Regions from separate parts of the Fictibacillus sp. 5RED26 genome, predicted to be linked through region 1. Evidence: riboswitches for the same ligand, from Rfam matches in the RefSeq annotation. Region 1 holds a riboswitch; each other region holds the start of a gene.

Region 1 (9,361 bases):
GATACATGCTAATTATTTTCTCTAAAATAATGGTTGGTGCAGGCAGCAGGTGCGCAGCTAGTAGTCCCATTCTAGCTGCTATTTCCCACCCAACTAATAAAATGATAGGCAAGATAGAACCAATAAGAATTCCTCTACCTAATTGGAATATGCCTTTAGATGATGAGAGCTTTTGAGGGGAAGCTCTCTGTGCTACTTTCCACTTATGTGTTTCAGAAATCATCGACACTTCCTCCTCTCTCTCCTTATTGTTTGATTACTTTTTCTGCGAACTTCGGATTGATTAATTTCTTTACAAGATCTTCGATGTTAGTATCTTTTTTGACAATCTCTTCTGTTTGGAGAACTTCGCCTGCAGCCGATATAGCTTTTTCGTGCTGTGATCCTGGAACAGGTTCCTCGAAGTTGTTTCGTTGCAGTTGTTTTTTTGCGACATCTTCTTTAATCCCCGCTTCTTCAGATAAAAGTTTTGTTGCTTCCTCTGGATTCTCAATCGTCCATTTCCTTGCTTTTTCGTAAAGTTCAATGACTTGTTCTACTTGTTTCGGGTGGTTCTTTGCAAACTCAGAGCGTACGTTTAACGTGCCATACGTATTAAAATCTGGATTGCGGTAAATATATTGAGCACCGGATTCGATTTCTGCTCTCGCCATATGTGGATCTAATCCAGCCCAAGCATCCACTTGCCCTTTTAATAGAGCATTCGCACCATCTGCATGTTGTAAATTTACGATTTGTACATCCTTTGCAGAAAGGCCGGCATCTGCAAGTGCTCGGAGTAGAAAGATGTGCGGGTCTGTACCAAACGTCGCCGCTATCTTTTTACCTTTCAGATCCTTTACATCTTTAATCTTTGATCCATCTGCCGCGACAAGTGCTGTCCATTCTGGCTGAGAATAGATATAGACTGACTCGATCGGAGCACCCTTGTCTTTTGCGATTAAAGCTGCGGCACCAGCTGTCGATCCAAAATCAACGCTATCTGAATTCAAAAATTCGAGCGCTTTATTACTTCCCTGACTCTGAACCCATTCCACTTCAATGCCATCTTTTTTGAATGTCTCTTCTGCCCAGCCAAACTTTTTGAGTGCTAGACTTGTTGGAGAGTAAAAGGCATAATCAAGTCTAATCTTCTCCGGCTTCTCACCTTCTTTAGCACTGCTGGAACAGCCCGCTAACACTAAAGCGCCTGCTATGCTTAAAGCCAGTGCTGCTTTTTGCCAAATCTTCATCATGTATTTCCCTCCACGTTTCTCTCTTTTTGTATGGCTATTTTTTGAGTTACTCTTGAAAGTCGTTGACTCCCGTTCCAGGAGTCTCACACCTTGCACTACAATCAACAAGCAAAGAATCATTAAAGCAAAACCTAAAAATGAATCGGCTATCTCTATTTTTAAAGTTCACACGCATACGTTGAAATGGTACCTCTTAGTCGTTGTGCTTCTTTATACGTGCATCTGTTATGCACCACATCAATACCAGCTTCTTTCGCGATTTTTGCAGCCTCTGGTGAGATGACACCTTCTTGCAGCCAGAACACTTTTGGTTGTGTGACCGCTGCTTCTTTTGCGAGCTCGATCGCTGCTTCTGGACTTCTAAATACTTGAACAACATCTATCGGAAACGGAATGGATTTTAAATCTGGATACGCTTTTTCATCAAGCACTTCGGTTTCTCTTGGATTAACAGGAACGATCTTATAGCCAAGTCGCTGCATCTTTCTAGCTAATCGATGGCTAGGTCTTGCAGGATTGGAACTGAGTCCCACGATCGCTAGCGTCTTAGGTCGTTGAATTTCCTGTCCATTCTCAACTGCTCTATAAAGTGATGATTGCAATGCCCAACGAATGACACCTTCGTCATTAATCGTGATTTCTGTTTTATCCGCTCCGATTCCTGTAGCCGTTTGTATCGCACGATCAAGATCATTCGTAAGATCTTTTACGGATTCAAGTCCGATCGACAACCGAATTAGTTCTTCTGTTACGCCTGTTGCTACTAATTCGTCTCCGCTCAGCTGTTGATGAGTGGTAGAAGCAGGGTGGATAATCAATGATTTTGCATCACCAACATTTGCAACATGTGACCATAATGAGATGTTGTTAATGACCTTACGTCCTGCATCACGCCCGCCTTTAATTCCAAAGTTTACGATCGAACCAAAACCGTTGCTTAAATATTTTTTCGCAAGCTCATGACTTCTGTGCGAAGAAAGACCAGGATATGAAACCCAATCTACTGCTGGATGTTTTTCCAGATGCTCCGCTACTTCTTGTGCGTTCTTCGCATGTTTTTCTACTCGTAGATGCAGTGTTTCTAAACCTTGTAGAAGGAGAAATGCATTGTGTGGACTTAAACAAGCTCCGAAATCTCGTAAAAGCTGAACGCGTAATTTAGTCGCGAAAGCCAATGTTCCAAAATCATTCGCGTATCTTAATCCGTTATAGCTGTTATCTGGCTCAGTGAATCCTGGGTATTTATCTGAATTCCAATTAAAGCGTCCTCCATCCACTACAACACCGCCAATTGCGGTTCCATGTCCGCCGATCCATTTTGTAGCTGAGTGGATTACGATGTCCGCTCCAAAGCTTATTGGCTTTGTGACATATGGTGTTGCAAATGTATTATCGATAATTAGAGGTACATCGTTTTCATGCGCAATATCTGCCACTGCCTCAATATCTAATACGTTAAGACTGGGGTTCCCGATCGTTTCAGCAAAAAATGCTTTCGTGTTTGGAGTAACCGCGTTTCGGAAGTTCTCTGGATCCTCTGCATCAACAAACTTTACGTTGATTCCGTATTTCGGAAGAGTAGTAGAAAATAGGTTGTAAGTACCTCCGTATAGATTCGTAGCTGCAATAATTTCGTCTCCTGCGTGTGCGATGTTTAAGATGGCAAGCGCGATAGCTGACATACCAGAAGAAGTAGCTACAGCTGCAACACCATCTTCTAGAAGTGCAACTCTTTTCTCAAAAACATCAACAGTTGGATTTCCGATTCGGCTGTAGATGTTTCCTGGCTCATCAAGCGCGAAAAGGCTTTGCGCATGGTCTGTATCAGAAAAAACATAGGAAGTAGTTTGATAGACAGGTACCGCTCGTGATCCTGTCGTTGGGTCAGGCGCTTGGCCCCCATGTAATAGCAATGTTTCAATATCGTATCCGTCAAAAGATTTTGTCATTATAATCGCTCCTTCTCATTATTCAAATAAAATCTATAGGAAAACTAGGGATAAAGATTAATGCTTTTCCCTTTTGCTATATTCAATTTTTAAAATGAAATAAGTGACTAAGTGATGTTTGTGCTTGAAGTATGATAAGGGGAAAAAGAAAAACCCCCTTCCTAAGAAGAGGGTTTTGGTCCTCCTCTTATCTTTCAGATCAAAAAAGATCTGTAGGAATTGGCACCTTTCCAAACCAAATGTGGTTTGTTGGTTGCCGGGCTTCATCGGGCCTAGTCCCTCCGCCTCTCTGGATAAGAGATATTCAAATTATGTTTAACACATTAACGTGCTGATGTTTACTTTGTTCTTGAATAGGATTATAGAGTAAGATGTTTTAGAAAGTCAACCGTTTTTTGAAAAATCATAAAAGTTATACAAATGAATGAGTGTTCAACTGTCAGCTTTGAATTAAGATTATGCCCATGCTATGCCGGTTATGCTAACTTTGTTCCACTTTTTTCATCAAACCATTGAAACTCTTCGATTTTTTTTACAAGTTCCGCTATTCGATTGGCAATGGCTTCTCTTTCTCCGTAACGAATTTTCTGTTCGGACGATAATTCATCAATCTGAAGTAGTTGCCAATGAGTTACAGTTAGATCCGTAAGTTGAATAAACTCTTCTTGTTTCACTCGACGCTTTACATCTAGATCTCCGTTAGAATAACCTTCTAAAAATCCGTCAGCTATTCTTTTCAAACGGTCTTCAAAGCGATCAAATTCATGTCGTGCATAACGCGGTGCATTAAAAAATGTTGGAAACAACGTTCGATAATTATTAAGAAAATTCCCAGCAAGCGAATCTCCGCTATATAAGATTGGTACAGGATCAATCAAACAGACAGTGCCATCTGAATGCAGCAATATATTCTCTGGAGATGTATCTTGATTAGTAAGTACAACCGTATGATCCGTAATCTCTCTATCCTCCATGCAAGCATGTAGGTCTACTAAAGCTGATGAAGAAATGGCCCCCTCATACGTTTCTATAAATTTCTTGAAATCATCTATGTATTCATTGTTTTCTTCTTTCATAGATTCTGAAACATCTGATTGAAATTTGCCTGCAATATGTTTACCGTTCCATGAGAGATAACCAAACCCTTTTAAGCCATGATGTGCAGTATTCATCTTGCGAAAGAACTCACCAACTTCCGCTCCAATATGAAACGCTTCTACAACCGTTAGTTGATCTAGCTTGATTGCTTTCCCCGCATAAGATTCCACGGTAAACGTTCTGCCTTTTTCTACATGATAATTGAAAAAGGCAGGGCAGATTCCTGGTTTAACTTGGTTTGCTAGCTCATAGTATGCTCTAGTCGCTGCATATTCTGAGTGCATGGCTTCTTCATCAAACTCAACGTTCTTTCCATACGCCTCTGTTTTCGGAAAACGAACAACCACAGCATCTCCAGTGCGTAGCTGAACAAGATAAGCAAGATGCCAAGCCCCTTCACCTAAATACTGAACCTGAGTCGGATCTTTAAGTTCCTCTAATCCACTTTTTTGCAGTGCATAATCAATCAAGTCAAATGTCTCTTTCATAAGAAGTTCCTCTTTCTATAATTGAAAATACGTTACATGAAACATATATTCGGTATATGTCGAAAAAAATCCTTTTTTCTTAAGATTAATTGTAGGTCTGAAGTCTTATAGAGGGGTATGAGAGGGGTTCAAGGGGGCATTTCAAAGCGGTGATTCTTGCACTTTTCATATGGCGCTCGTCCAGTGTGCTTGTCAGCCGCTGGACGAGCTTTTTAAGAATTTTACAGAACCAATTGTCATCAATCTACATATGTGACGATTTCTTCTACAGCTTTTCTTGCGAGTTTTTTCGGTTGATCTTGTGGATGTCCAAGTGAAATAACCATGTTGATCTGTTTCTTAGACGGAATTTCTAAAAAGTCTCGAATCGCATCTTGCGCAAGCAATACGGGACCAGTCATCGGGCAAGTCCCTAGTCCGCGCGCATGGGCTGCGAGCATCAAGTTTTGAATCGCCAAGCAGCTGCTCTTGATTCCTTCTTCTTCCCAGACTGATTCTTCGGCAAGTTCGATCGGATCAAATATTTTTTCACGAAACTTAGATTCGTAAGGAGTGGCTAAACAGATAATCAGCACAGGTGCTCCAGAGAACGCCGTTGCATAAGGGCCGAAAGAGCGCGTCAGCAATTTCGCTTCCTTCGTTTTGCCGTTCTCTTCAGCTCTTGCAGCCAATTTATGAATAGCATCCCACGTCATCTCTTCAATTTTCTTTACTTTATCTTTGTTTCGGATCACGATAAATTCCCACGTTTGTGAGTTCGTGTCGCTCGGCGCATAGCGGGCACAATCCATGATTTCATGAATGTCTACTTCAGCAACTGCTTCATCCGTAAACTTTCGGACACTTCTTCTGCCGTGCACGATTTCTTTAAAATCTTCGTATTTCATGATTGTCTCCTCTGGCACATGTATTAGATATTCTAAATGTATTATACAAAAGATTGGAACTCTCTACAAAATACGTAAAAAAACAGTGCCTATTTTGCACTGTTCTCTGGTTCAATTTCTTTTTTAGTTTTTATTCTTAATCCGATTAAAATGAGTGAAGCTCCTAATAATACACTTACAATATGGATAGGATCCATATTAAGTGACTCTTTTTGAACATTTAACTTCTCAACATACATTCCTAGCAGATAGGTACTGATCAGAACGATTAACCCGGCGGTAATTAAACCTGCTTTCACATATGGCTTCATGGTAAAACCACCTTTTCCCTTTTACATTTAACATATTCTTAGGAAAAGATAGAATACCTTTATTCTTTAAAACAAATTTGCATAACTAATTAGCTTTTGCAAGATTCATACGCTCTTCAACAAACGAACGCACTTCATCCTCAGCTTTTTTCTTGATTACAAATTCTACATATCTTTCACCCGTATGAAAGCGAACTAAACCCCAGCTTGGATACCCTGGGTTTTCAGCTTGAAGTCCCGTGATCCAATCCACTGAATCAATCTGATTCCAATCATAAAATTTTGTTGCCGATACAACGCCTTTCTTGCCGATTGCACCGCGCCATATTTGAGTAAAATAAAGCAGTGTTAGGAACACCAGTAAACAAATCATTAAAACATTAACAGGCATCGAAAGTTTCAACAGACCGAATCCTTGTGTGATGATGACCACAATCATAATCTCATGCGTCCAAAAGTTTTTCTGTGTATACTCTCCACTATAAGAAAGTCCATAGACCGGAACAGCTCTTTTTTTGTCTATCACATTTTTCAAAAGGTAATAAACGGCTGCAATGATTCCTATCACGATTAAGATTCCAAAAAACACATTTAAGAAGAGCTCCATGTTTTATCACCCCACATATCTTATATATATAAATACGATTATGTACTGGAAAAAGTTTCAAAACAATAAAAAAGACACCTTCTGAAGGTGCCCTTTAAATCGTGGTTTTATTTTCGTTCAACCATAACTAAGATCTTACCATCTTGTAAATCTTGCATATAACTTTCCGCATCACTTTCCGCAACGTCCATGTTTTGAAGAATTTCCTTCATATCCGCTTCATCATGATCAAACATGGAAGCAAAAGGTCCAGCTGCAAGAAGTGGTCCGATACCTGGTACTCCGAGGCCAGGGACTGCAATCCCTCCGCCAATACCGGTTAGAAAACCAGCAATCGTACCATATGTTGCACTATCTGCATCATCTTCAGTAATTTTTCTTTCGTTTACATGTGTTTCATCGGCAACATGATCAACCATCTCATCATCTTTCGCAACGATTGAAATATCAGATGGATGATATCCTTTTTCGACGAGAGCTTTGATTGCGCCAACCGCTTCTTCTTCTTTTAAATATGTACCGATAATATCTTTTTTCATTTGGTTTCCCTCCAAACGGTTCTTTACAAGTAGGTTCCCCTGTTAAGCATTTTTTAAACGAAACTCAATCCTGCTCGAACCAACCTTTTTTCTTAAACCAAATGGACATAATTGCCCCTAATAAGACCATGAAACCTAGTACATAGAAGTAGCCATTCTTTGTTTGCAGCTCTGGCATGTTTACAAAGTTCATTCCATACAGACCTGCAATGAATGTTAACGGCATGAAAATAGTTGTGATTACAGTTAATGTTTTCATAATATTATTCATACGGTAAGAGTTAAGAGAGATGTAATTATCACGTATATCTGATGTCATCTCTCTGGCTGATGTCATCATATCTGTCAAACGCAATAGATGATCGTATATATCATGAAAATAGGATCTTTCATCCGCATCTAAACCTACTCGTTTTGACTCGAGCATACGATACAGCAACTCACGCATAGGTACAACTGTTTTTCTTAATGTTAAGAGATCTCCTCTTATATCAAAGATCTGGTTAATGATTTTAGGTGCTTCGTCATCTTCATTGCTTTCAATAGAAATTACTCGTTCTTCTAATTCATGCATGATAGGAAAATACATATCTACCAGTTTATCCATAAGCTTGTGAACGAGTTCATTTTTTCCTAGTTCAGGCGGAACACTCTCTAGTCTACTTAAATAATCCCACACAAAATCAATCTCTGGTACGTTTGTTTTATGAAAAGTGACAACACAGTTTTTCGTTGTGAAAATATCAACCTCAGTTGCTTCGAGTGTCTTTTTGTCAAGAGCGTGCACCACATAAAACAGGTGATCTTCATAAAATTCAACCTTTGGTCGTTGCAAGGCATTCACACAGTCCTCAACAGCAAGAGGATGGAAGTCAAAAAAAGTGCGCAATAAATTGGTTTCACCTGATGTCGGACAGTCAAAATCCACCCAGAACCAATCAGGCTTCATTTCATTGATTTGTCTAAACGGCGGATTAATGATTACTTTATGATCGATGATAGCGATTGTTCGGACCATGATTACACCTTCTTTCTCTTATTATCATTTCCCTAATTTCTTTAACTTTTATCAGTGATTTGAAACATTTAAATAGGAATGCGGCATTTATATACAATAAGCTATGCTTTTTATTTTGACAATAAAAAAACGGTCGACTAAATGGTTAATAAACAAGCTGTATTTTTCCTTATTTTGTTAAAATTATAGTTATGTATGAAAGGAGCGATCGTGTTGAAAAAGAGGATCGTGATATCTTTTGTTTTCGTTTTGTTGGTATTTTTAAGTGTCACGATTTATCAATATGTGGTGAAGAAAGATCGTTACTCATCGGTTTCAATAGTTCCCGAGCAGCGCAACGACCTTCCTCTTTATGAAGGATTAGAATTTCAAGAACATCATTACTTGATGAAGGGTAACCATTGGTATGATATCTATGAATTTTATAGAGACTCTCTACCTAGTCATGGCTGGAAGCTCGTTTTTAAACAAGCTTCTATAGAAGGCTGGGGAGGGTTTATGTTGAGATTTGAAAAAAATAATAAAGAACTACATATTGATGGTGGCTGGAACCCATATGCTAACGAAACAGAAACTATATTTGACCTTAACCCTGTTCAACATTAGAAGAAATAGATCAATTAAGCTTAAAAACCCTTAGCCACAAAAACGGCCAAGGGTTTTTACTACGCTTCTTTTTGACTAGTTTCTAGTAATGGTTCATACATCATGATGGCATGATTCTCTGTTACATATTCATCATCGATCTCTTTTCTTTGACGGTTAAATACTTTGCGATGAATAGAGTTATGCCTTAAATATCCACCCCAGTAAGCCGGCGTGATCCAATGTTCTTTTTCATACACTTGATACGATAGCAAAGGTTCTTGGTCTGTCCGCCATTCTCCTACGAGATGAGTATCGGTTAAGTATAGAAGAAGCTGATAAGGCTGATTCGTCGTGTTCTTAATTTGAAGGTCTAGGTAGTTATAAGCACAAGTCGCTCCGCTTCCAAACGGCTGGGTGCGCTTCGAATCTGGAAACACATCATAGCTGTGACGATGTCGCTCTGTTACAGAGAGCGGAGTATGCAACGTCATCCAATAGATTAAGTTCGACAGCTGACAAAGTCCTCCCCCGGTTCCCTTCTTAAACTTTCCGTAAAACAAAACCATACCATCTACGTACCCTTTCGAGCGTGTTGTCGTTCCTATGCTTTTCCAATAAGAAAAAGTCTCCCCAGGCTGGAT
Region 2 (9,361 bases), 1.1 Mb from region 1:
AACGGTATTGATACATTAGCGATCTATATGGGAGTGGGTAACCTAGGTTATATTTGTGAACAGTTAACGAAAAATGGGAAAAGCAAAGAAACACCAGTTGCTCTCGTTCAATGGGGTTCCTTAGAAAGTCAACGAACCGTTACAGGTACACTCGATACGATTGAGGATATTGTGGTTAGAGAACATATTGAGAATCCTAGTATGATCATTGTTGGTGAGGTTGTTCGTCTTCGCAGTGAACTGAAATGGTTTGAACAGCTGAACGATGAACGGAATAAGCTTGCTGACGTAAGAGAGGCATTGTAAATGAAGGCATTGCTCTTTATCTGTCACGGTACAAGACTGGAAAAAGGACGTATGGAAGCAGAAGAATTTGTGAGACTCTGTATGGCACAAATTGATGTGCCCATTAAGGAGATTTGTTTTCTAGAGCTTAGTGAACCCTCTATCGCTCAAGGTTTTGAAACCTGTATAGAAAAAGGAGCAACAAGCATCTCTGTCATTCCTGTGTTCTTATTAAGTGCGAACCATATAAAAATAGACATACCGAAAGAGCTTCAGCAACTGCAGACTACATATCCAGAAGTTGAAGTGAAATACGGACGTCCTTTCGGTGTACATCAAGCCATTTCACATTTGTTATGGGAGAAGATCATTAAAAGCGCGGTTACGTTAAGAAAAAATTCACATATCCTTTTAGTGGGCAGAGGTAGCACCGATCTAGATGTAAAGCGGGACCTAGAAGCAATAGCATCTAACGTTCAAGATCATTATGGAATTCCTAGTATTCAAGTTTGCTTTTTAACTGGTTCAGAACCAAGTTTTGAAAAAGCACTTTGGAGTAGCAGTGAATTATATGAGCAAGTTATCGTTGTGCCTTACCTTCTATTTTCAGGACTATTAATAAATGGAATGAAACATACGATAATTCGCCATCAGCAGCAGACCACACAAAACGTAACTCTTTGCGAGACGCTTGGCTACCATCCTATTCTGAAAGACGTTTTACTCACACGAATACATGAAACACTTGAAACAAAGAAGTATGCATGTTCTTAAAAAGAGAGGAATGCTATGTATCCTATTCACATAAATTTGTCAGGTAGAACGGTTGTAGTAGCTGGCGGTGGTCTAGTAGCACATCGTAAAATTAATGATTTATTGAATGAAGAGGCAATAATTACAGTAATCAGCCCAGCAGCTGTCAAAGAAATTCAAGAATGGCATGCTGAACGAAAGCTGACTTGGATCGAAAGAGAAGTGGAACGTGCTGATTTGGAAGAAGCGTTTCTAATCATTGCTGCAACCAATAGTAAAGAGATTAATTCTTGGATTGCAGAACAAACAAGTTCGAAACAGCTTGTGAATGTTGTTGACCAACCAGACCTGGGTAACTTTATTGTTCCTAGTGTCGTAAAGAGAGGGAAACTCATTTTATCAGTTTCTACTTCTGGAGCTAGTCCAAGTTTATCTAAATCGATAAAAAAAGAGCTTCAACAAAAATACAGTGAAGACTATGAAACGTATTTAGATTTTTTATTTCAATGTAGATCGATCATTAAGAAGGAATATCCGGAAAAAAATCGAAAAGACTTATTAACAAAGTTAACAGATCGGTCCTTTTTATATAACGAAGAAAAGCAACGCGCGTATAAACAGGAATTATTAAAGAAAATAGATCGCAATTTAGTAAACGAACCAATAAATGAATAAATCCTTATCAAGAGAGGTAGAGGGAGCGGCCCTATGAAACCTCAGCAACCAGCAGCTACTAGCTGAAAAGGTGCTAATTCCTGCAAGTTCAATTCTTGAACTTGTAAAGATAAGAAGACCCCGACGCTCAAAAAGTCTTCTTTTATAGAAGGCTTTTTATTTTTTATATAGGAGGCTGTCATGAGTTTAATCACAGACTTAAAACAAAACAAGATACTAATCGGTGATGGGGCGATGGGAACCCTTCTGTATTCGTACGGATCCGACTTTTGTTACGAAGAGTTAAATCTTTCTCAAGAAGAGCAGATCTATAATATCCATCGTGCTTATTTAGATGCAGGTGCTGATATCATTCAAACCAATACGTATGCAGCGAACTATTCAAAGCTCGAACGCTATGGACTTCAAGATCACGTAAAAGAGATTAATAAAGCGGCTGTTCAGATCGCCAGAAAAGCTGCTCATAAAGAATATGTTGTAGGTACGATCGGTGGCATACGCGGTATAAAACCATATAGCATTTCTCTTGAAGAGATCAAGCGCAGTTTTCGCGAGCAGCTGTATTGTTTGTTGATGGAGAATGTAGATGGCATCCAATTAGAAACCTATTATGACCTAGAAGAATTAGAAACGGTTTTAAAGATTGCTAGAAAAGAAACATCACTTCCGATTATTGCTCAAGTGTCATTACAGGAGGTCGGCTTTATGCAGGACCGCACTCCCATTTCAGAAGCTTTGACCTCTTTAGAGAACATTGGTGCTGATGTTGTGGGATTAAACTGTCGTCTAGGGCCGTATCACATGCTGATGACACTTGAAGAAGTTGCATTACCAAATCAGGCAATTCTTTCAGCGTTTCCTAATGCATCGCTTCCTTCTTATACAGATGGCCGTTTTAATTATGAGGGGGATGCTGACTATTTTAAAGAATGTGCCCATTTGTTCAGGCAGCAAGGAGTTCGTCTATTAGGAGGATGCTGTGGTACGACACCTGCTCATATACATGCCTTCTCTAGTGAACTAAAAAACTTAGCACCTGTAACAGAAAAAGAAGTGAAACAAAGAAAACGAAAGATTGTGATTCAATCAGCATCAAAATCTAACTATGTACCTCTAAGTGAAGAAGTAAAGAAAAGGCAATCCATAATTGTTGAATTAGATCCACCACGTAAATTAGATACGTCACGTTTTATGGAAGGAGCAAAGGCGTTAAAAAAAGCGGGAATCGACGCACTTACCCTCGCTGATAATTCACTTGCATCACCACGTGTTTGTAACGCTGCATTAGGGTCGATTGTCCAATCCCAACTTAATCTTCGCCCGCTCGTTCATATTACGTGTCGCGATAGAAATTTAATCGGTCTTCAGTCTCATTTAATGGGGCTTCACACGCAGGGCATTCATGAAATACTCGCTGTAACGGGAGATCCTGCAAGCGTCGGAGATTTCCCAGGTGCGTCTTCTGTATATGATGTCACGTCATTTGAACTGATCAAGCTCATCAAGCAGTTTAATGAAGGATTATCTCTATCAGGAAAAGAGCTTGGAGAAAAAACATCTTTCACGGTAGGAGCTGCTTTTAACCCTAACATCCGATCCATCGATAAAGCCGTTGAGCGGTTAGAGAAGAAAATTGCATACGGTGCAGACTACTTTATCAGCCAGCCTGTATTTTCAGAGCAAAGACTTATTGAAACGTATGAGGCAACAAAACATATTGATAAACCGATCTATATTGGAATCATGCCTTTAACCTCTTCCCGCAACGCAGAGTTTCTTCATCATGAAGTTCCCGGCATCAAACTATCGAACGCTGTGCGTGACCGCATGGGTAAGTATACAGATGATCCAAAACAAGCGTGCGAAGAAGGCTTATCAATTGCGAAGTCGTTATTAGACACAGCTATGGAACTCTTTAACGGCATCTACTTGATCACACCATTTATGCGTTACGAACTAACCGTTGAATTAGCACGATATACACGAGCGAACTCTCCATCACTTTTATCCAGGAGGTCACAGAATGCCTAAGTCATCAATAGAAAAACAGCTAAAATCAAAGATTTTAATCATGGATGGCGCGATGGGAACGATGCTTCAAGAAGCCAATCTCACTCCAGAAGATTTTGGCGGTGAAGCGTATGACGGTTGTAATGAGTATTTAAATGTAACGGCACCCCATGTTATCGAATCCATTCATTATAAATATCTTGAGGCGGGCGCTGATATCATTGAAACGAATACATTCGGCGGCACGAATCTTGTACTGGATGAATACGAACTAGGATATAGAGCATATGAGATCAATAAGCTTGGAGCAGAAATTGCAAGAAAAGCAGCTGATGCTGTTTCAACAGAACACTGGCCACGTTTTGTTGCGGGCTCACTCGGACCAACGACAAAAACGCTCAGTGTTACGGGCGGAACGACGTTTGATTCGTTAAGAGATGCTTATGCTGAACAAGCACGAGGATTGATTGACGGAGGTGCAGATCTTCTTCTCTTAGAGACAAGCCAAGATATGCTCAATGTAAAAGCTGGCTTTCTAGGAATCGAGCAAGCTATTGAACAAACGGGAAGAAGAATCCCGCTCATGGTTTCTGGAACGATCGAGCCAATGGGAACCACACTTGCGGGTCAGTCAATTGAGGCTTTTTATATATCGTTAAAACACATGAATCCTCTTGCCGTTGGGTTGAACTGCGCAACAGGACCTGAATTCATGCAAGATCACATTCGCTCTCTATCAAGTCTGTCTACATCAGCAGTGAGCTGTTATCCGAATGCAGGACTACCAGATGAAGAAGGAAATTATCATGAAACACCAGACTCATTGGCTACTAAACTATCTGGGTTTGCAGAAAAAGGATGGCTGAATGTGGTGGGTGGTTGCTGCGGTACGACACCTGCTCATATTAAAGCATTATCAAAAGCTATGAAGAACTATCAACCACGTGACTTGCAAGTAAACGAAACTCATATGGTTTCAGGAATCGAACCATTCATTTACGATGACCCAACGTTAAGACCGATCATGGTAGGAGAAAGAACAAATGTTATCGGTTCACGAAAATTCAAACGGTTGATTGCTGAAGGGAAGTTTGAAGAAGCGGCTGAAATTGCAAGGGCTCAAGTAAAAGGCGGTGCTCATGTACTCGACGTTTGTTTAGCTGACCCTGATCGAGATGAATTAAGTGATATGGAAGCGTTTATGAAAGAAGCAGTTAAGAAGGTTAAAATTCCCTTTGTGATTGATTCTACTGATGAAGATGTTATCGAGCTCGCTTTAAAGTATTCACAAGGTAAAGCCATCATCAATTCTATTAATTTAGAAGACGGTGAAGAACGTTTTGAAAAAGTGATCCCGCTTCTTCATAAATATGGAGCGGCAGTAGTGGTTGGAACGATTGATGAGATTGGAATGGGCGTTTCGGCTGAGCGGAAATTGGAAATCGCAAGAAGATCGTATGACCTATTAGTAGAAAAATATAAAGTCTCACCGTCAGACATCATTTTCGATCCGCTCGTTTTTCCAGTGGGTACAGGTGATGAACAGTACATTGGCTCAGCGAATGCAACGGTTGAAGGCATTCGCCTGATAAAGGAACACTTTCCACAATGCTTAACCATTTTAGGAGTCAGTAACGTATCATTCGGATTGCCACCGGTCGGACGCGAAGTATTAAATGCAGTGTATCTCTACCATTGCACAGGAGCGGGACTTGATTACGCGATCGTAAATACTGAAAAGTTAGAACGTTTCGCTTCTATTGCACCGGAAGAAATTGATATGGCAGAAAATCTATTATTTCGAACAACAGAGGAAGCATTATCTACTTTTACTGATTTTTATAGAGGAAAGAAGAAAGAAACAAAATCAAAGCTGCCTGATATGAGTTTAGAAGAGCGGCTTCAATATTATATCTTAGAAGGTACGAAAGAAGGACTAATTCCAGACTTAGAGATCGCATTACTAAAGTATGCTACTCCGTTAGGCATCATTAATGGTCCTTTAATGGATGGCATGAAAGAAGTGGGCAGACTTTTCAATGAGAATCAGTTAATCGTTGCAGAAGTCCTGCAAAGTGCAGAAGTCATGAAAGCATCCGTTGCTTATTTGGAACCTTACATGGAAACGAATGATGAATCTGCTTCAAAAGGAAAAGTGTTACTTGCGACAGTTAAGGGTGATGTTCATGACATCGGTAAAAACCTTGTAGACATCATACTAAGCAACAATGGATTTAAAGTGGTAGACCTAGGGATCAAAGTAACGTCACAAACGTTAATTGAAGCGATTAAAAAAGAAAAACCAAATATTATCGGACTATCTGGATTGCTCGTGAAATCTGCTCAACAGATGGTGTTAACGGCAAACGATATGAGAGAAGCGAACATCTCAACACCCATTTTAGTTGGGGGTGCTGCATTATCAAGAAAGTTCACAGACACTAAGATATCGAAGGAATACGAAGGAATGGTTCTTTATGCAAAAGATGCGATGGAAGGTCTCTCGTTTGCCAATCAGATTCAAACACCAAAAGAGTTCGATCGACTGGCTGTGGAGTTTGCAGAGAGAAAAAAAACAATAGCTCTAAACTCTGAAATCAATGAAAGCTCTGCAGGGGTTGCAACTGCTGTTAGAGTCCGATCAAAGGTTTCAAGAACTGCTCCCGTTTTTGTTCCGAACGATACGGAAAGACACATTTTAAAAAACTACTCACTCTCACATATTCAGCCTTATATCAATCTACAGATGCTGCTCGGACATCATCTTGGCATAAAAGGTAAAATAACTAGGTTGCTTCAAGAAAAGGACGAGCGGACCCTTGAAATGAAATCATTGATTGATCTTCTGTTAAAAGAAGCGAAAGAAAAGAATTTGATTCAACCTTCAGCTCTATATCAATTCTTTCCAGGACAAAGTGATGGAGAAAAGATTCTGATCTATGATCCGATTGATCAAAGAACAGTCGTAGAAACGTTTGACTTCCCAAGACAAAACAAAGAGCCTTATCTTTGCATTGCAGATTATTTACGGTCAAAAGAAAGCGGGAAAATGGACTATGTTGGATTCTTTTCAGTTACAGCAGGGACAGGTATTCGTGAACTTGCTGCAGAATATAAGAAAGAAGGACGATTTCTTGAGAGCCATGCACTTCAAGCATTAGCTTTAGAAACGGCAGAAGGGTTCGCCGAACTTGTTCACCAACAGATGCGAGATCGCTGGGGCTTTCCTGACTCGGTAGATTTTACAATGAGAGAACGATTTTCCGCTCGTTATCAGGGACAAAGGTTTTCATTCGGTTATCCGGCTTGTCCAGAACTAGAAGATCAGCAAAAGTTATTTAAACTGATACAGCCAGAAGATATTGGTATTCAACTGACGGATGGGTGCATGATGGAGCCTGAAGCATCTGTTTCTGCGATTGTTTTTGCTCATCCCGAAGCACGGTATTTTAATGTGTTAAGTTAGAATAAAGCACCTGATTGAAGTTTCAGGTGCTTTACATCGTCATAACTCGTCCAGTACGTATCTATTCTGGAGAATGAGAGTGATTAACCTTAACTTGAAAAGCATCTCTAAGAGCATAAGCAAGCTGTAAACCAGAGGTACCGCTTCCGACAATACAAATCTGTTTCTTCAAGATTATCGCTCCTTCTATGTATTTTTTATTAACATAACATTGAACTCGTAACGCTCTCAGTCTATTTTTGATTCTGAATTTTGTAAATGAGACTTTTTTTAAAAATTCATATAGGTACAAATTAAAAGAACGCGTGTTGAAGAAAGCGGGGAAGCGGGTATGATAAATCAAATCGAACAGTCGTTATCTGAATTATTATCTTCTGGCAAAGGGATGTATGGTTGTTCTTTGTATGATCTTAAAACAAAAGAGAGTTTTGCTTTTCAAGAAAATGAATCCTTCTATGCTGCTAGTATTATAAAGGTTCCTATCATGGCTGCTGTTTTTGCACACGCATATGAAGGAAAGTGCCGTTTAAAGGATAAAATTCAAATTCATGAAGAAGACTTTGTACCTGGCGATGGTATTTTGAAGCATTTATCTGCAGGTATGGAATGGACAATTTATGATCTACTTGTGCTAATGGTTATTGAAAGTGATAATACTGCAACAAATGTCTTGATTGATTTAGTAGGTATAGAAAACATAGCATCACATATGACACGATGGGGATTCAGAACGAGCCAACTGAATCACAAGCTGCAAATTTCACCCGACAGAAAACCTGGTGAATTCAACATTATAACACCGAATGAAATAAATCAGTTTTTAATCCATTTAGCATCAGGTAGAGTTGTTTCCATGAATGCATGTGACAGGATGATCAAGATTCTTAAACAACAGAAGATGAATGATTTACTTCCGAGTTTACTTCCCAATGAAGAAGGTGCAATTGGAATGATTCCGAATTGGGAAGCAGCTCACAAGACAGGCTATGTATCAGGGGTGGAACATAATGTAGGATTATTCTATTTTCCAGGTCATACATACGCAATTTCTATATTGAGTAGAAACGTTCCAAACCGAACTGAATCTAAGCGGATTATGGGGAAAATCGGAAAACTACTATTCGAGGTTTCAAGATAAGAAAAAAGCTAATGGATGCTTGTAATCCATTAGCTTTTTCTATATTAACAGATTGAATCTGTAGATTTAGGATTCTTCAATCCGAATAAAGGTCTAATAAACAGTGCTAAAAAGGTGCCGAACATCGCCATTACAGCCCAGACCCAGCCATGAAGACTAAATGAGGCAATGCCACCAAAGTATGCCCCAATATTGCAACCGAAAGCTAATCTTGCGCCATATCCCATTAATAGACCACCAACAATAGAAGCACCTGCTACTCCTGGCTTGATTTTTCCAGGCTTAAAAGTTCCTTGAAATGACGCCGAGATAAACGCGCCTAGCATGATACCGAAATTAAGAACACTCGTAGAATCAGAGAGAACACTCTTAGTAAGAGCTTCGCCATTAGGTCCAGCAAAATAACCCCAGCTGGAAACATCCACGCCAGTTTCCATTAAGAACTTGCCACCCCATAGTGCAAATGCTGATGTAATACCCCAAGGATTTCCTCTGATCGTTAATACTAAAGCATTAAGTAAAGCAAGAACAATTGCAGCAGTAAACAACGGCCAAGATCCACGAAGAATCTTTTTCCAACCAACAGTAGTAGGAAGAGGCTTCATCATTGGAGGATTTTTCTTTTTAGAGATTAATATTGTAATCCAATAGATCAATGCAAATAGTGCCATCTGAAGTATCCAAGCACCAAAGTATCCAAAACCAGTTGTTTCTGCAAGGGAAATCGGCTTAAATGATGGTGTTTCTTCCATCCAAAATGTAAAATGATAAGCTCCCAATAATGAGCCTGCAATAAAGGAAAGTAGAGTCAAAACCATTGATGAGGAGCCACCGCCTAATGAATAAAGCGTACCAGATGCACAGCCATTTCCAAGCTGCATACCAACACCAAACAAAAAGGCACCAAAGATTACACTTACACCAACAGGTGAAACGTATCCTTTAGGATCTGTCCCAGTAAAACTAAAACCAGTACTTAAAATGATTGCAAATAATGTGGTTGCAACGGCAAGCATCAGCATATGTGCTTGAAG
Region 3 (4,525 bases), 1.1 Mb from region 1:
CAAGAACAAAGTAGATTGAGAATAACGTGTTATTTGATACACCAAGAGTATGAAGAAGTGTTCTAGTGTTGGTAATAATAATCAGTCCTCCCACCAATACTCCGAGTATGTGAGAAGGAATGAGACGGACTAACCATGCGGCAATAGGAGCTGCAATCACTCCTCCGAGCATTAATGCCCCTACCCACAGCCATTCTACTTGTTCCCAGCCGAGGGCGATGAAGAATCCAATTGAAGCAGATACAGCTACAGCAAATTCGCTCGTATCTACAGACCCAATCACTTTTCTGGTTTTCATATCCTGTTTTGCCATAAGGACCGGAGTGGTGACCGGGCCCCAGCCTCCTCCACCTGTAGCATCTAAGAAACCTGCTAATAATCCAAGTGGAATAAGTTGTTTCTTCGTAAAGGGTTTACCATTCGCTGTTGCTTTCTTTTCTCCAAGTTTAAACAGAAAACGATATAAGATATAAATCCCAAGGATAATTAGAAAGATAGAGATATATGGCTTTACTAGATCTCCAGGAAGGTTGCTTAAAAAACAAGCACCTACAAATGCTCCGATTGAACCCGGCAGAATTAACCGAGTAACAACTTGACGATCAACGTTTCCGAATTTAATGTGTGAAGCGCCGGATGCGGCAGTGGTTACGACTTCGGCAAGATGTACGGACGCAGATGCAGCCGCAGGAGCAATTCCCGCCACTAAGAGCAATGAAGTAGATGTAACCCCATAAGCCATACCAAGTGAACCATCAATCAACTGTGCAACAAGACCAATTAGAGCCAATACGATTAACTTTTTCATAATCTTCCTCCTCAAAATAAAAAGGCCCTTAACAAGAAGTGTTAAGAGCCTTCGGTTTACCGATCAGCGATACGGATTAAATTTTAGTTAATACTATATGATTCAAAAACATAAAAAGTCAACTGTTTGTTTAAATTTTTTGTAAAAATAGAAAAATGAAAAAATAGGTCTTGATATCCATTTCAGATATGTTATGATTTTATAAAATTTAAACTCTTATCCAGAGTGGTGAAGGGAACTGGCCCGATGAAACCCGGCAACCTGCGATTGTAAGGTGCTAACTCCAGCAGAATGTATTTACATTTTGGAAGATAAGGTAATATGTTTACCTCCACTATCTTTCCGAAATGGGAAGGTTTTTTTGTTTTTTGGCTTTTGTTGCTCTTGAAAGTGGTTGATATCCGTTCCAGGATGCTCGCTTTCCGGGGGGCGTGCGGTGAGCCACCTCGACACTTTGTGTCCTTAGGTGTCTCACCTGTCCCGCTGATCCCCCAGGAGTCTCGCACCTTGCACTCCAATCAACTTTTCAATGAAGCCAAAACATAAATCAACAAAAAACAACAACTTTTTGAAAGAGCCTTTGAAAAGATATGAATGTTAGAAAGGGAGGCAGTGGAGTGGCGAACGAAAATAGTGCAAACGATTTTCTTCCTCAGCTTCAACAAATGCTGAGCAGTATTAAATTTGGATCAATCACTTTGGTCGTTCAAGATGGAAAAGTGATTCAGCTTGAAAAGAACGAGAAGATAAGAATTAAATAATTCGCTGACTAGAAAACTAGAGGCGGTTTTAACGAATGGGCAAAGCCCTAAAAACGTTAAAGCCGCTTTTTTTATGGCGAAAAGGAGGTAGCAGATTGCTAACGTACGAAACATGGGACGAAAATACCCGTGATTTTGATAGTGAAAACCCCACAAAAGGCGCGCTGCATGCTTTGAAGTGGGCTTATGAAACGTATGAAGATGATCTGGTTTATGCGTGCAGCTTCGGAATTGAAGGAAGCGTCTTAGTGGATCTTGTTCATCAAGTAAAGCCCCATGCTCAAATTGTTTTCCTTGATACCCATCTGCATTTTCTAGAAACGTATGAAGTTATTGAAGAAGCGAAGAAAAGATATCCATCTCTTCGCATCAAATTGAAAACACCGACTTTATCTCTTGAAGAACAGGCGAGTAAGCACGGTGAAGAGCTTTGGAAATTAAATCCTAATCAATGCTGCACGATTCGAAAAGTGATTCCTTTAGAAGAAGAACTAAACGGAGTAACAGCCTGGCTTTCAGGTCTACGCCGTGAACAGTCACCTACCCGCCAGAACACGCAATTTGTTAATCGGGACGGGCGATTTAAAAGCATCAAGATTTGTCCGCTCATCCATTGGACGTGGAAGGATATATGGCGATATGCACATAAACATGACTTGCCGTATAACAAACTACACGACAATGGGTATCCAAGTATAGGCTGCGAGCCATGTACACAGGCAGCTGTTAACGCAGACGACCTTCGTGCCGGTCGATGGTCAGGTACAGGAAAACGAGAATGCGGGCTTCACGAGAATAAATAGAGAAATACTAGGAGGAGAGAGACATTATGAGTACGCCACATGGAGGGCAATTAATCACTCGGTTCAAGCCTGAAACACCACATTACAACCTTAAAAAAGAAATTATTCTTGATGCAACTGCACTCAGCGATCTTGAATTGATCGCGATTGGAGCTTATAGTCCTTTAAAAGGATTTTTAAACCAAAAAGATTATCAATCCGTTGTCCACGATATAAGGCTCAGCGATGGAACGGTTTGGAGCTTGCCCATCACGTTACCGGTAGATTCTGATACAGGATCAACACTTATAAGAGGTGAAGAAGTTCGTTTAACATACGATGGTGTAACCTACGGGATTCTTAAAGTAGGTGATGTTTATACTCCTGTTAAACAAATTGAAGCAGAGCGAGTTTATAAGACATCCGACCAAAATCATCCAGGAGTTAAGAAGCTGTTCGAACGACATTCTGTTTATGTAGGTGGCGAGATTACACTTGTTAGACGTATTAAGAAAAATTTGTTCCAAGAGTATCATCTCGATCCGAGTGAAACGAGAAAACGATTTAACGAATTAGGTTGGAGCACCATAGTAGGTTTTCAAACGAGAAATCCCGTTCACCGTGCTCATGAATATATTCAAAAAGCCGCACTTGAAATTGTAGACGGACTCTTCTTAAACCCGCTAGTAGGGGAAACAAAGTCTGATGATATACCAGCTGATGTTCGAATGGAAAGCTATCATGTTCTTCTAAAAAACTATTATCCTATTGACCGCGTGTTTCTTGCTGTATTTCCTGCAGCAATGCGATATGCAGGTCCTCGTGAAGCCATTTTTCATGCGATTGTCAGAAAAAATTACGGCTGCACACACTTTATCGTAGGTCGCGATCATGCTGGAGTAGGAAATTATTACGGAACGTATGAAGCACAAGAGATCTTTTCACAGTTTACAGAAGATGAGATCGGCATCCAAACGTTGTTTTTTGAACATAGCTTTTATTGCAATAAATGCGAAGGTATGGCTTCTTCGAAAACATGTCCACACCCAACGGAAGAACATGTCATCTTATCTGGAACTAAGGTAAGAGAGCTTCTTCGTAATGGAGAACTTCCACCTAGTACGTTCAGCCGAAAAGAAGTAGTAGAGGTATTAATAAATGGACTAAATCGAAATGATGCAAATCATAGAATAGGAGATTCAAATGAGCAAACCGCACAATATCATTTGGCACGATAGTTCAATTTCAAAAGAAGCTAGGCGAAAACAAAACAACCATTCCAGTTTTGTACTTTGGTTTACTGGTCTCTCAGGTTCTGGCAAATCAACTATCGCCAATACGCTCGCAAAAGAACTGTACGAGAGAAACATCCGAAACTATGTATTGGATGGAGATAACATTCGTAATGGATTAAACCGCGATCTTTCATTCTCTGATGAAGATCGAAGTGAAAACATTCGACGCATTTCTGAAGTATCAAAGCTTTTTGTAGATAACGGAACAGTCGTACTTACAGCTTTTATCTCTCCCTTTATACAAGATCGGGAAATGGCGAAAAGAATCGTTTCAGAAGAGGAATTTATAGAAATTTTTGTTTCATGTCCGATTGAAGAATGTGAAAAAAGAGATCCAAAAGGTTTATATAGCAAAGCGAGAAAAGGTGAAATTCCTGACTTTACTGGAATTGATTCACCTTATGAAGAACCGATTTCACCAGATTTCACCATATATACTAACGAACAAAGCGTTTCTGAGATTGTAGAGAGCATCTTAAATCTTCTGGAAAAAAGGAAGCTGATTTAACTAAATAAAAAGGAGAATGAGAGAATGGCATATGAAAAGACATGGGCAGAAAATCCGAAGATTAATAAGACCGAACAAAAAAAGCTCGTAAAAGACGGCTTGAAAATATTTGAAGATATTCCTTATTACGCAGAAAACGGCTTCTCCTCTATCCCAAAAGAAGAATGGGATAGTTTCAAGTGGGCAGGGCTCTATCTGCAGCGTCCTAAAGAAGATGGATATTTTATGATGAGGGTCAATGTTCCATCTGGCATTTTAAATTATGAACAAGTAAAAGCATTGGCTTATATTTGCAAAGATTACGGAAGAGACGTATTCGATATCACGACACGACAGGCCATTCAATTTCACTGGCTGACGATTGAACAGAT
Region 4 (9,361 bases), on a different contig from region 1:
CTGAAAGGTTGCTGAAAAGTCTGGATGCTGACGAGCTTCAAAGGGAGGGAGATCTCTTAATGTTTCTGGCATTTTAAACGTCCTGAAAATACGTCCAGGATTTGTTGATAACAGGATAACAGTATCACTCATCGCGATGGCCTCACCGATATCATGCGTAACTAAGATAGCTGTTTTTCCATGTTCTTTTAGAGTTGAGGATACGAGATCTTCAAGCTTTAACTTTGTTTGGTAATCGAGTGCTGAGAAGGGCTCATCAAGCAAGAGAATCTTAGGCTGTGTAGCGAGTGTGCGAACGAGCGCCACCCTCTGTCTCATACCTCCAGAAAGCTCTGAAGGAAATTTTGTTAATGTATGATCAAGCCCGATCTCTTTAAGAAGTCGTATAGCGGATTGAACGTTTTCTAAGGAATGCTGATTCCTCAGTTTTAAACCAAGCGTTATGTTATCCTGGATCGTTTTCCATGGAAATAGATAGTCTTGCTGTAGCATGTAACCGATTTTTGGGTGCGGAGAAGTAATTTGTTGATTATTCACCATTACCGATCCAACCGTTGGTGTTAATAGACCAGCGATCATAGATAGAAGTGTAGATTTACCGCACCCGCTTGGTCCCAGTAAGGATATAAACTCGCCTTCTTGTACAGAAAGCGAAATATCTTCTAAGGCCGTTGTGGCAGACGTTTTTGAAAAGTAAGTTTGCCCGACAGATTTTAGTTGTAATAAAGCCACGACGATCCCTCCTGATTTTTTATTTGTAATCTCAGCAAATCATCAGTAAAGCTTCTCGTGTAAAAATGCAACAAGAAGCTCATTTTTGTAGCCGTCTCATTATGCAGAGACGTAAGTTCTCTTATTTAATGGCTTTCTTAGCTATTTGAGTATCAACAAGAATGTTATAATCCACTTTCTTCGGAAGTTCTCCCGCTTCATCCATAATGGTCTGTAAGTTGTTCCACTCTTCTTCATCTAATATCGGGTTAAGAGCGAAACTGTGTTGATTCTTGTATCGGTCCACAACGGTTTCAATAAGTTCCACAGGGGTATCTTCAAAATATGGTGCGATTACTTTTGCGATCTCTTTTGCCGAATGGTTCTCGACCCATAACTGCGCTTTATATAAGCCTTTTGTAAATTTCTCCAATGTTTCTTTGTTTTCTTTTATATAGCTTTGTTTTGACATGAATGTTGTATAAGGAATCTTCCCGGACTCTGCACCGAACGAAGCGACAATGTGCCCAATTCCTTCTTGCTCAAAAAGACTTGCTTGCGGCTCGAATAATTGAACGTAATCTCCAGTTCCAGATGCAAAGGCGTTTGCAATATTGGCAAAATCAATATTTTGAATCATTGTTAGATCATTCTTAGGATCGATTCCGTGTTTCTTTATTCCAAACTCACCTGCCATCTGTGGCATTCCACCTTTACGCTGACCTAAGAAAGTACTGCCTTTTAATTGATCCCACGAAAAGAATTCCGGCTTTTTCCTTGCAACCAAGAAAGTACCGTCTGTCTGAGTGAGTTGTGCAAAGTTAATAACAGGGTCAGTCGATTCTTGTGCATGTACATAGATTGTTGTTTCAGAACCAACGAGTGCTACGTCTGCTCCATCAGATAGAAGAGCCGTCATCGTTTTGTCGCCGCCCCAGGTCGTAGTCAGCTCAACGTCCAAACCTTCTTCTTTAAAAAAGCCTTTTTCTATGGCAACATATTGTGGAGCGTAAAAAATAGATCGTGTTACTTCGGCGATTCTGATCTTATCTTTTTTAGGGCTTGAGGTATTGCACCCTGCCAGTAGCATGGAGAAAGCTAGTAAACAAGTAAAAAGTAGCATTAGTTTTCTTTTGAAATATTTCATCTTGGATCCTCCTGCACATAGGAATGAAGTCATGACTTTTATGTAATAATGTATGTGATTGGTGCAAATGTGTGTTTGCCCACAAAAATAAAGGAGTGTAGGAATGAAAAAGGCAAAAATGATAGAGTGGCAGCGATTTCCTTCTCCGCATCCTACCATTCGTTTGTATGTAGTTACTTATTTAAATGATGGGTTAAAAATAAAAGGACTAGCAGCATTACCAGAAGGGAAAGGACCTTTTCCGGGTTTCCTTTATCTCAGGGGCGGAATCAAGTCCGTTGGCATGGTCAGAATTGCTAGGATCATTCAGTTTGCCTCACAAGGATTTGTTGTGATGGCTCCCTATTATCGTGGAAATCTAGGGGGGGAAGGCAACGAAGATTTTGCTGGGGAAGATCGAACAGATGCATTTGCAGCTTATGAAGTTTTGAAGCAGTTTCCAAAAGTAGATGAAGAGGACATTCATGTGTTCGGATTTTCTCGTGGCGGTCCTATGGCCTTGTTTACGGCAATGAAATATCCTGAGATACGTTCTGTCGTAACATGGGGCGGTGTGACTGATATGGCTATCACGTATGCAGAGAGAGAGGATCTGCGCAGGATGATGAAGAGAGTTATTGGAGGAACACCAGAGAAATATCCAGAAGAATTTGAATGGCGATCGCCGCTTAATTATTGTGAAGAATTAGATACACCCTTACTTTGCGTTCACGGTATGAAGGATGAGAATGTAACGGTCGAACACACACTTAAGATAGAAAAAAGATTAAAAGAACTCAAAAAGCCATGTGAAACATGGATCTATCCGGAGTACACCCATTATTTTCCTCCAAAAGAGAACCGGAAGATTACATATGCTTTATGCGCATGGATGAAAGGACATGGAAAAGGAGCTGAATGAGATTTTAGCTCCTTTTCATAAATGAAAAAAACCTTCCATCGCTAGAATGGAAGGTCATTATTCCGTGTATTAAACGAGCGGTCCAGCTTTAGAAATCTCAGCTGATACAGACTTGAATTTTTCAAAGTTCGCATTAAATTGACCAGCAAGTTCTTTCGCTTTCACATCATAAGCGTCTTGATCACTCCATGTTTTCTTCGGTTGAAGAACTTGGTCTGGTACCCCAGGGCAATGTGTTGGGATATGAAGCCCAAAAATAGGATCTACTACTGTTTCAACTGAGGCAAGTTCGCCTTCTAGAGCAGCCAGCACCATTGCACGTGTATGACCTAGGTTCATACGACTTCCAATACCGTACTCTCCACCAGACCAGCCTGTGTTAACAAGGTAAACTTGAACGTTGTGCTGATCAATTTTCTTGCCAAGCATCTCAGCATAAACGGTAGCAGGAAGTGGCAGGAATGGTGCGCCAAAGCAAGTTGAGAAAGTAGCTTGTGGTGATGTTACGCCTCTTTCTGTTCCTGCAAGTTTGCTCGTGTATCCTGATAGGAAATGATACATCGCTTGTTCTTTAGTAAGTTTGCTGATCGGAGGCAGTACACCGAATGCATCAGCAGTTAAGAAGATGATTGTATTCGGGTGTCCTGCGACACTTGGTTGAATAATATTAGGAATAGCATCAACAGGATAAGCAGCACGTGTGTTTTCTGTTAGTGAAGAATCTTTATAATCCGCTTCTCTTGTAACGGGATCGATCATAACATTCTCTAAAACGCTTCCAAAACGAATCGCATTCCAGATCTGTGGTTCTTTTTCTTTAGAAAGATCGATTGTTTTAGCATAACATCCACCTTCGATATTAAAGACACCGGTGTTAGCCCAACCATGCTCATCATCTCCGATTAAGCGACGGTTCGGATCTGCTGATAATGTAGTTTTACCAGTACCAGATAGTCCGAAGAATAAAGCTACATCTCCTTCATTCCCAACGTTGGCAGAGCAGTGCATAGACAGAATGCCTTTTTCAGGAAGGATGTAGTTCATGACAGAAAATACAGATTTTTTGATTTCACCTGCGTACTCAGTACCACCGATAAGGACAATTTTCTTTTCAAAAGAGACGATAATAAATGTTTCTGAGTTAGTTCCATCTTCAGCCGGATTAGCTTGAAATCCTGGTGCTGAAATCACTGTGAATTGAGATTCATGAGAACCTAGCTCATCGTGGTTCGGGCGCACAAACATTTGGTGAGCAAAAAGGTTATGCCATGCATACTCGTTAATTACTTGGATAGGAAGGCGATACTCGCGGTCCGCACCAGCAAACCCTTTAAATACGAATAGTTCTTCTTTATTGCTTAAGTAATTGAGTACTTTTTTGTATAATTTATCAAAGTTTTCTGGTGAAAATGGTTTATTTACCTTTCCCCAATCGATTGAATCTTTAATGGAAGCATCTTCAACGATAAATTTATCCTCAGGGGAACGGCCTGTGTATTTCCCCGTTGTAGCTTGAAGTGCTCCTGTGGATGTAAGGATGCCCTCGTTGCGTTGAAGAGATTTTTCTACTAAAACCGGAACAGGTAAGTTCTGGTGAGTTGTTTCACGGGTCACAAGATCGTTTAAGGTTGTCGTAAATTCCAATGTATTCATATGAGACAGTACCATCCTTTATCCTAGAGTGATATATTCGAAAATTAGTATAACACATTGATTTAAATAATGTATACTATTTTATGAAAGTGCATCAAAAAAGTTCTTACTTCTGAAAAAAAGAACAAAATGTTGTGAATTATCCATCTTATTTAAAACGCTTTCATTCTATAGAATATAATACTCCAAACTTATTGCTATTCATAGGGTTTTCTATTGACAGAGGTGAAGCATTACGCTATCATATTTCGAGAACGGCTACTCTTATTCTGAGTAGGTGGAGGGACAGGCCCTATGAAACCCAGCAACCGACATGAAAGTGGCAATAATAACGCTACTGGAAATGAAAAGGTGCTAACCTGCAAGGTGAAAATAACCTTGGACAATAAGAGGTTGAAGGCATTTTGGTTTTATAAACCTTTTCCCTCGTGAATGTATGTGAGACAGGGAAGGGCTTTTTTTATGCCTTTTTCAGGTTAAGAACATAAACTGTGTAAAATAGATAAGAATAAAGTACCGTATCATACTCAAAAGCAGTTAAAGGGAGGATATTAACTTGTCCAAAAAAGTTAGTCGTCGTTTATTTACATCAGAATCCGTTACAGAAGGCCATCCAGATAAAATCTGTGACCAAATCTCAGATGCGATTCTAGATGAAATTTTAGCTAATGATGCAAATGCTCGTGTAGCATGTGAAACATCTGTAACTACAGGTCTTGTACTTGTTGCAGGTGAGATCACAACTTCTACTTATGTAGATATCCCAAAAGTTGTACGTGAGACAATTAAAGAAATCGGTTATGACCGTGCCAAATATGGTTTCGATTCTGAAACATGTGCAGTACTAACTTCTATCGATGAGCAATCTGCTGATATCGCGATGGGTGTTGACCAAGCTCTTGAAGCAAGAGAAGGTTCTATGACAGATGCTGAGATCGAAGCGATCGGTGCAGGTGACCAAGGTCTAATGTTCGGATATGCTTGTAACGAGACAGAAGAGCTTATGCCTCTACCAATCTCACTAGCTCATAAATTATCTCGTCGTCTTACAGAGGTTCGTAAGTCTGAAGAGATTCCTTACTTGCGTCCAGATGGAAAAACTCAAGTAACTGTTGAATATGATGAGAACGACAAACCTGTTCGTATTGACACAATCGTAATTTCTACTCAGCACCACCCTGAGAACACACTTGAAGAAATTCAAAGAGACATCAAAGAAAAAGTAATCACGCCGGTTGTTCCTGCTGAACTAATCGACGAGAACACAAAATACTTCATCAACCCAACGGGCCGTTTCGTAATCGGCGGACCACAAGGTGATGCTGGACTTACTGGCCGTAAAATCATCGTAGATACATACGGTGGATATGCTCGTCACGGTGGTGGTGCATTCTCTGGTAAGGACGCAACTAAAGTTGACCGTTCTGCTGCTTATGCTGCTCGTTATGTTGCTAAAAACATCGTAGCATCAGGTCTTGCTGACAAAGTTGAAGTTCAGCTTGCTTATGCAATTGGTGTTGCTCAACCAGTATCAATCGCTGTAAACACGTTTGAAACAGGTAAAGTTTCTGAAGAAGTTCTTGTAGAACTAGTTCGCAACAACTTCGACCTTCGTCCGGCTGGAATCATTAAGATGCTTGATCTTCGCCGTCCGATCTACAAGCAAACTGCTGCATACGGCCACTTTGGACGTACTGACATCAACCTTCCTTGGGAGAACACAGATAAGGCTGCAGAGCTTAAGAAACAAGCAAATATTTAATAACATGTTAAACCAGACTTCCTTTTGGGAGTCTGGTTTTTTTAGTTATTTTAGAAGATTATGTCGAAAATCGGATAAAAAATTTTATGTACGGAATTATTCGCTAGTTTTACGGATAAATGTTTTTTATCTGCGGATATAATTGTAATTACCTCGTAAAAAAAATTGTGTATCTTCCAAACGAACATCTTAATCGCTAATGTTCATTTGGAAGATACGTTTATTTTATCCTCGTATTTTCATATCTTATTAACTATTCATCTGCTACGCAATGATCGTTTTATTTTTATTTTTCGTATAAATAACTTCTTCATACTGCATTAAAAGGTTCCCGAAAATAGCTGACCAAGATTGAGTCATCGCATAATTTCTTGCTTTTCGTTTCATAGAGCCTAAGAGCATAGGATCTTCCAAAATAGAAACGATATTTTGTATGAATGAATCAGCTTCTCTAGCTTTGCAGATTCTACCCGTTACACCGTCTTGAACAATTTCAGCTACTCCGCCAGAATCAGACACGATAGCAGGTAACCCAGAGGCAGCTGCTTCTAAAACAACATTGCCGAACGTCTCTGTAGAAGAAGGGAAGACGAAAAGGTCGGCTGAAGCATAAACCCGCGCAAGATCTTCTCCAGATAGATAGCCTGCACATGTTACATTGCTATATTCAGTTTCCCACTGTTCGACATCACGTCGACTTGGTCCGTCACCCACAATCAGCCAATGAACATTCTCGCTCAAAGGGGATGGCAGCTTATCTATCATTTCTTTGAGGATGTTTAGATCCTTTTCAGGTGCTAGTCTTCCCACGAACAAGAAGATATACTTCTGTGTGATCTTATATTCTTCACGAACATGGAAATCTCGATTTTGAGGTGTGAACATCATACAGTCAACTCCTCTGGACCATATTTCAATAGAAGTAAAGCTTTTTGTGTATAAAATCTTCCGTGTTTCTTCACTTGGAACAAAGATCTTTTCAAAAGGTTTATGAAACCATTGCAGATAACGCCAGAGCAAGGGGGATAAGAAATCTAGATGGTAGTAAGCAAGGTAGCGGTCAAAATGAGTATGATAGGAGGCAACCATGGGAATGCTTTCTTTTTTACCGTATCTCATTCCGAACAGACCAATATTAAAAGGAGTCGCTATATGGAGGAGATCAGGTTTAAATGTATTCAGTTCATCGTTCAAGGCTTTAAACTGAGGTATGGCAAGCCTGCACTCTGGATATAGAAAGAGTGGCAGGCTTTTCATGGCATAATACTGTTTGCCCTCTGTTTCTTGAACATCTTCAAATGAAGGCATGATAACTTTATAATCAACTCCATTGGTTTCTAGATAACTCGTAAATCTTTTTAACGTACGAGCAACTCCGTTAATTTGTGGGTGGAACGTATCAGAAAAAAGAGCAAGCTTCATTTCTTCATCTCCTTTTTATAAGAAATAAGGCAAGACAAAGCTATTAACTAAGAACAAAGAAAAGAAGCTGGAGCTGATGCCTAGAATCATTCCTGCAAGTACATCAGATGGATAGTGAAGACCTAGATACATACGGGAGATGGCCACTAAAAGAGCGGCGACTAATAAAAATATACCGATAAACGGATTCAATAGTATTAAAGGCGTTACGATTGAAAATACAGCTGTTGTATGACCGGATGGAAAAGAATGATCTTTTAATGGGTTATCGCCGATGTTTGTATCTGGAAGGCTTAAATAGGGTCTTTTTCTCGGGTACATTTTCTTAGAAATCGCAACAGGAATGTGGCTGAACAATAATGACAGCATACAAACAATTCCCCAAGACTTTAAATGCATAGGGAGAAATAACAGAAGCAGAATACTTGTTGAGATAGTAGCTGTTGCACCACCAAGATGTGTCCACAAGTGAAAAAAATGATCCATTGAATTTCTGTGTAATCTTCCATTAATCAGCCGGAAAAATGTACACTCTTTTTCATAAAGCCAGTCGATTACTTTTGTCATGAATATCCCCCTTACCATTCATATTTTGTTTGATACTATAATAATAAAATACAATTGTAAGGGGAACATGAAGACAGTATGAAATTATTATAAAAAAACCATCCTGCATGTGCAGAATGGTTAGAAATATATTTTCCTGTCACGTTCTTCTTTTAAGATTTCAACTGCCTCACGGAATCGTTGAGAGTGGATAATCTCTCTTTCTCTTAGGAACCGAAGAGAGTCATTAAGGTCAGGGTCATCTGACATATTAATGATCCATTGATAGGTAGCTCGTGCTTTTTCTTCCGCTGCAATATCTTCATATAAATCAGCTATCGGATCGCCTTTTGCAGCTATGTAGCTTGCAGTAAACGGTACACCCGCTGCATTATGGTAAAATAATGCGCTGTCGTGATTTACATAGTGGTCTGCGATGCCAGCGGCTTTTAGTTGCTCTGGTGTGGCGTCCTTTGTCAGCTTGTAGATCATGGTTGCGATCATCTCGAGATGCGCGAACTCCTCTGTACCTATATCTGTAAGAAGTCCTATCACTTTGTCTGGAATTGTATAACGCTGATTTAAATACCGAAGAGCCGCTGCGAGTTCTCCATCTGCACCTCCATATTGTTCGATCAAGTATTTGGCAAGTGTCGGATTACATGAAGTGACTTTAACGGGATATTGCAGTTTTTTTTCATACACCCACATTTAAATGAACCTCCTTTCGCTTTATAACTGCCACGGCCATGGTCCGTCACTCCAATTCCATGGCATACCTGAATAACTGTTTCCGTATTGCTGGAGAGGACCATATTTTGATTCAATGGCTCTTTTGATCTGTTTTCTTTGTTTTGCGAACTGATTAAACTGTTGGACTGCAGATTCATCTTGTGGGTGTGTATCGAGATATAAAGTAAGTTCCACAAGAACAAAATCAACTGCTTGCAGTTCTTCCATCCACTGATAGAACTCTTCAGGTAAGGTTGATGGCACGAAGATTACCTCCTTCTTTCATAGGGATTTTCATAATAATCATAAAATGCTGGCCATAATGTGCCTTTTTGGAGTGCTTCTTTTGGTGAGTATTGTGGCAGGTTATATGGTTGGAATCCCATATATAGATTAGGAGGAGTAGAGTAATATTTTTTTCCGATCGGAGGGCACGGATCGTAAGGGCTATGATAAGGAACATAAGACTTTTGGTTAGATGGACGCA

What was found. Region 1 has a riboswitch for S-adenosylmethionine ahead of IHV10_RS01585 (PLP-dependent aspartate aminotransferase family protein). Riboswitches for the same ligand answer to the same signal wherever they lie in the genome.
Region 2: another riboswitch for S-adenosylmethionine. It lies ahead of IHV10_RS07445 (bifunctional homocysteine S-methyltransferase/methylenetetrahydrofolate reductase); the one in region 1 lies ahead of IHV10_RS01585 (PLP-dependent aspartate aminotransferase family protein).
Region 3: another riboswitch for S-adenosylmethionine. It lies ahead of IHV10_RS22775 (YezD family protein); the one in region 1 lies ahead of IHV10_RS01585 (PLP-dependent aspartate aminotransferase family protein).
Region 4: another riboswitch for S-adenosylmethionine. It lies ahead of metK (methionine adenosyltransferase); the one in region 1 lies ahead of IHV10_RS01585 (PLP-dependent aspartate aminotransferase family protein).

The regions. Positions count from the first base shown of each region.
Region 1 is NZ_JACZDU010000001.1:292,291-301,651, reverse strand. It holds gene IHV10_RS01595 (ABC transporter permease) at 1-223, opposite strand, end outside; gene IHV10_RS01590 (aliphatic sulfonate ABC transporter substrate-binding protein) at 246-1,235, opposite strand; gene IHV10_RS01585 (PLP-dependent aspartate aminotransferase family protein) at 1,394-3,184, opposite strand; SAM riboswitch class I at 3,369-3,484, opposite strand; gene IHV10_RS01580 (hypothetical protein) at 3,661-4,770, opposite strand; gene IHV10_RS01575 (nitroreductase family protein) at 5,010-5,657, opposite strand; gene IHV10_RS01570 (hypothetical protein) at 5,747-5,968, opposite strand; gene IHV10_RS01565 (hypothetical protein) at 6,054-6,575, opposite strand; gene IHV10_RS01560 (general stress protein) at 6,683-7,114, opposite strand; gene corA (magnesium/cobalt transporter CorA) at 7,179-8,132, opposite strand; gene IHV10_RS01550 (hypothetical protein) at 8,346-8,738, shown strand; gene IHV10_RS01545 (VanW family protein) at 8,798-9,361, opposite strand, start outside.
Region 2 is NZ_JACZDU010000001.1:1,427,595-1,436,955, reverse strand. It holds gene cobA (uroporphyrinogen-III C-methyltransferase) at 1-306, shown strand, start outside; gene IHV10_RS07455 (sirohydrochlorin chelatase) at 307-1,059, shown strand; gene IHV10_RS07450 (NAD(P)-binding protein) at 1,075-1,713, shown strand; SAM riboswitch class I at 1,715-1,829, shown strand; gene IHV10_RS07445 (bifunctional homocysteine S-methyltransferase/methylenetetrahydrofolate reductase) at 1,894-3,744, shown strand; gene metH (methionine synthase) at 3,737-7,189, shown strand; gene IHV10_RS07435 (serine hydrolase) at 7,521-8,327, shown strand; gene IHV10_RS07430 (YeeE/YedE family protein) at 8,372-9,361, opposite strand, start outside.
Region 3 is NZ_JACZDU010000001.1:1,438,966-1,443,490, reverse strand. It holds gene IHV10_RS07495 (sulfite exporter TauE/SafE family protein) at 1-808, opposite strand, end outside; SAM riboswitch class I at 1,022-1,126, shown strand; gene IHV10_RS22775 (YezD family protein) at 1,426-1,569, shown strand; gene IHV10_RS07485 (phosphoadenylyl-sulfate reductase) at 1,665-2,372, shown strand; gene sat (sulfate adenylyltransferase) at 2,399-3,589, shown strand; gene cysC (adenylyl-sulfate kinase) at 3,555-4,154, shown strand; gene IHV10_RS07470 (nitrite/sulfite reductase) at 4,179-4,525, shown strand, end outside.
Region 4 is NZ_JACZDU010000004.1:268,982-278,342, reverse strand. It holds gene IHV10_RS16225 (ABC transporter ATP-binding protein) at 1-732, opposite strand, end outside; gene IHV10_RS16220 (ABC transporter substrate-binding protein) at 854-1,801, opposite strand; gene IHV10_RS16215 (alpha/beta hydrolase family protein) at 1,962-2,759, shown strand; gene pckA (phosphoenolpyruvate carboxykinase (ATP)) at 2,829-4,412, opposite strand; SAM riboswitch class I at 4,674-4,804, shown strand; gene metK (methionine adenosyltransferase) at 4,969-6,174, shown strand; gene IHV10_RS16200 (glycosyltransferase family 4 protein) at 6,439-7,596, opposite strand; gene IHV10_RS16195 (phosphatase PAP2 family protein) at 7,612-8,163, opposite strand; gene cotJC (spore coat protein CotJC) at 8,284-8,853, opposite strand; gene IHV10_RS16185 (spore coat protein CotJB) at 8,875-9,102, opposite strand; gene IHV10_RS16180 (spore coat associated protein CotJA) at 9,144-9,361, opposite strand, start outside.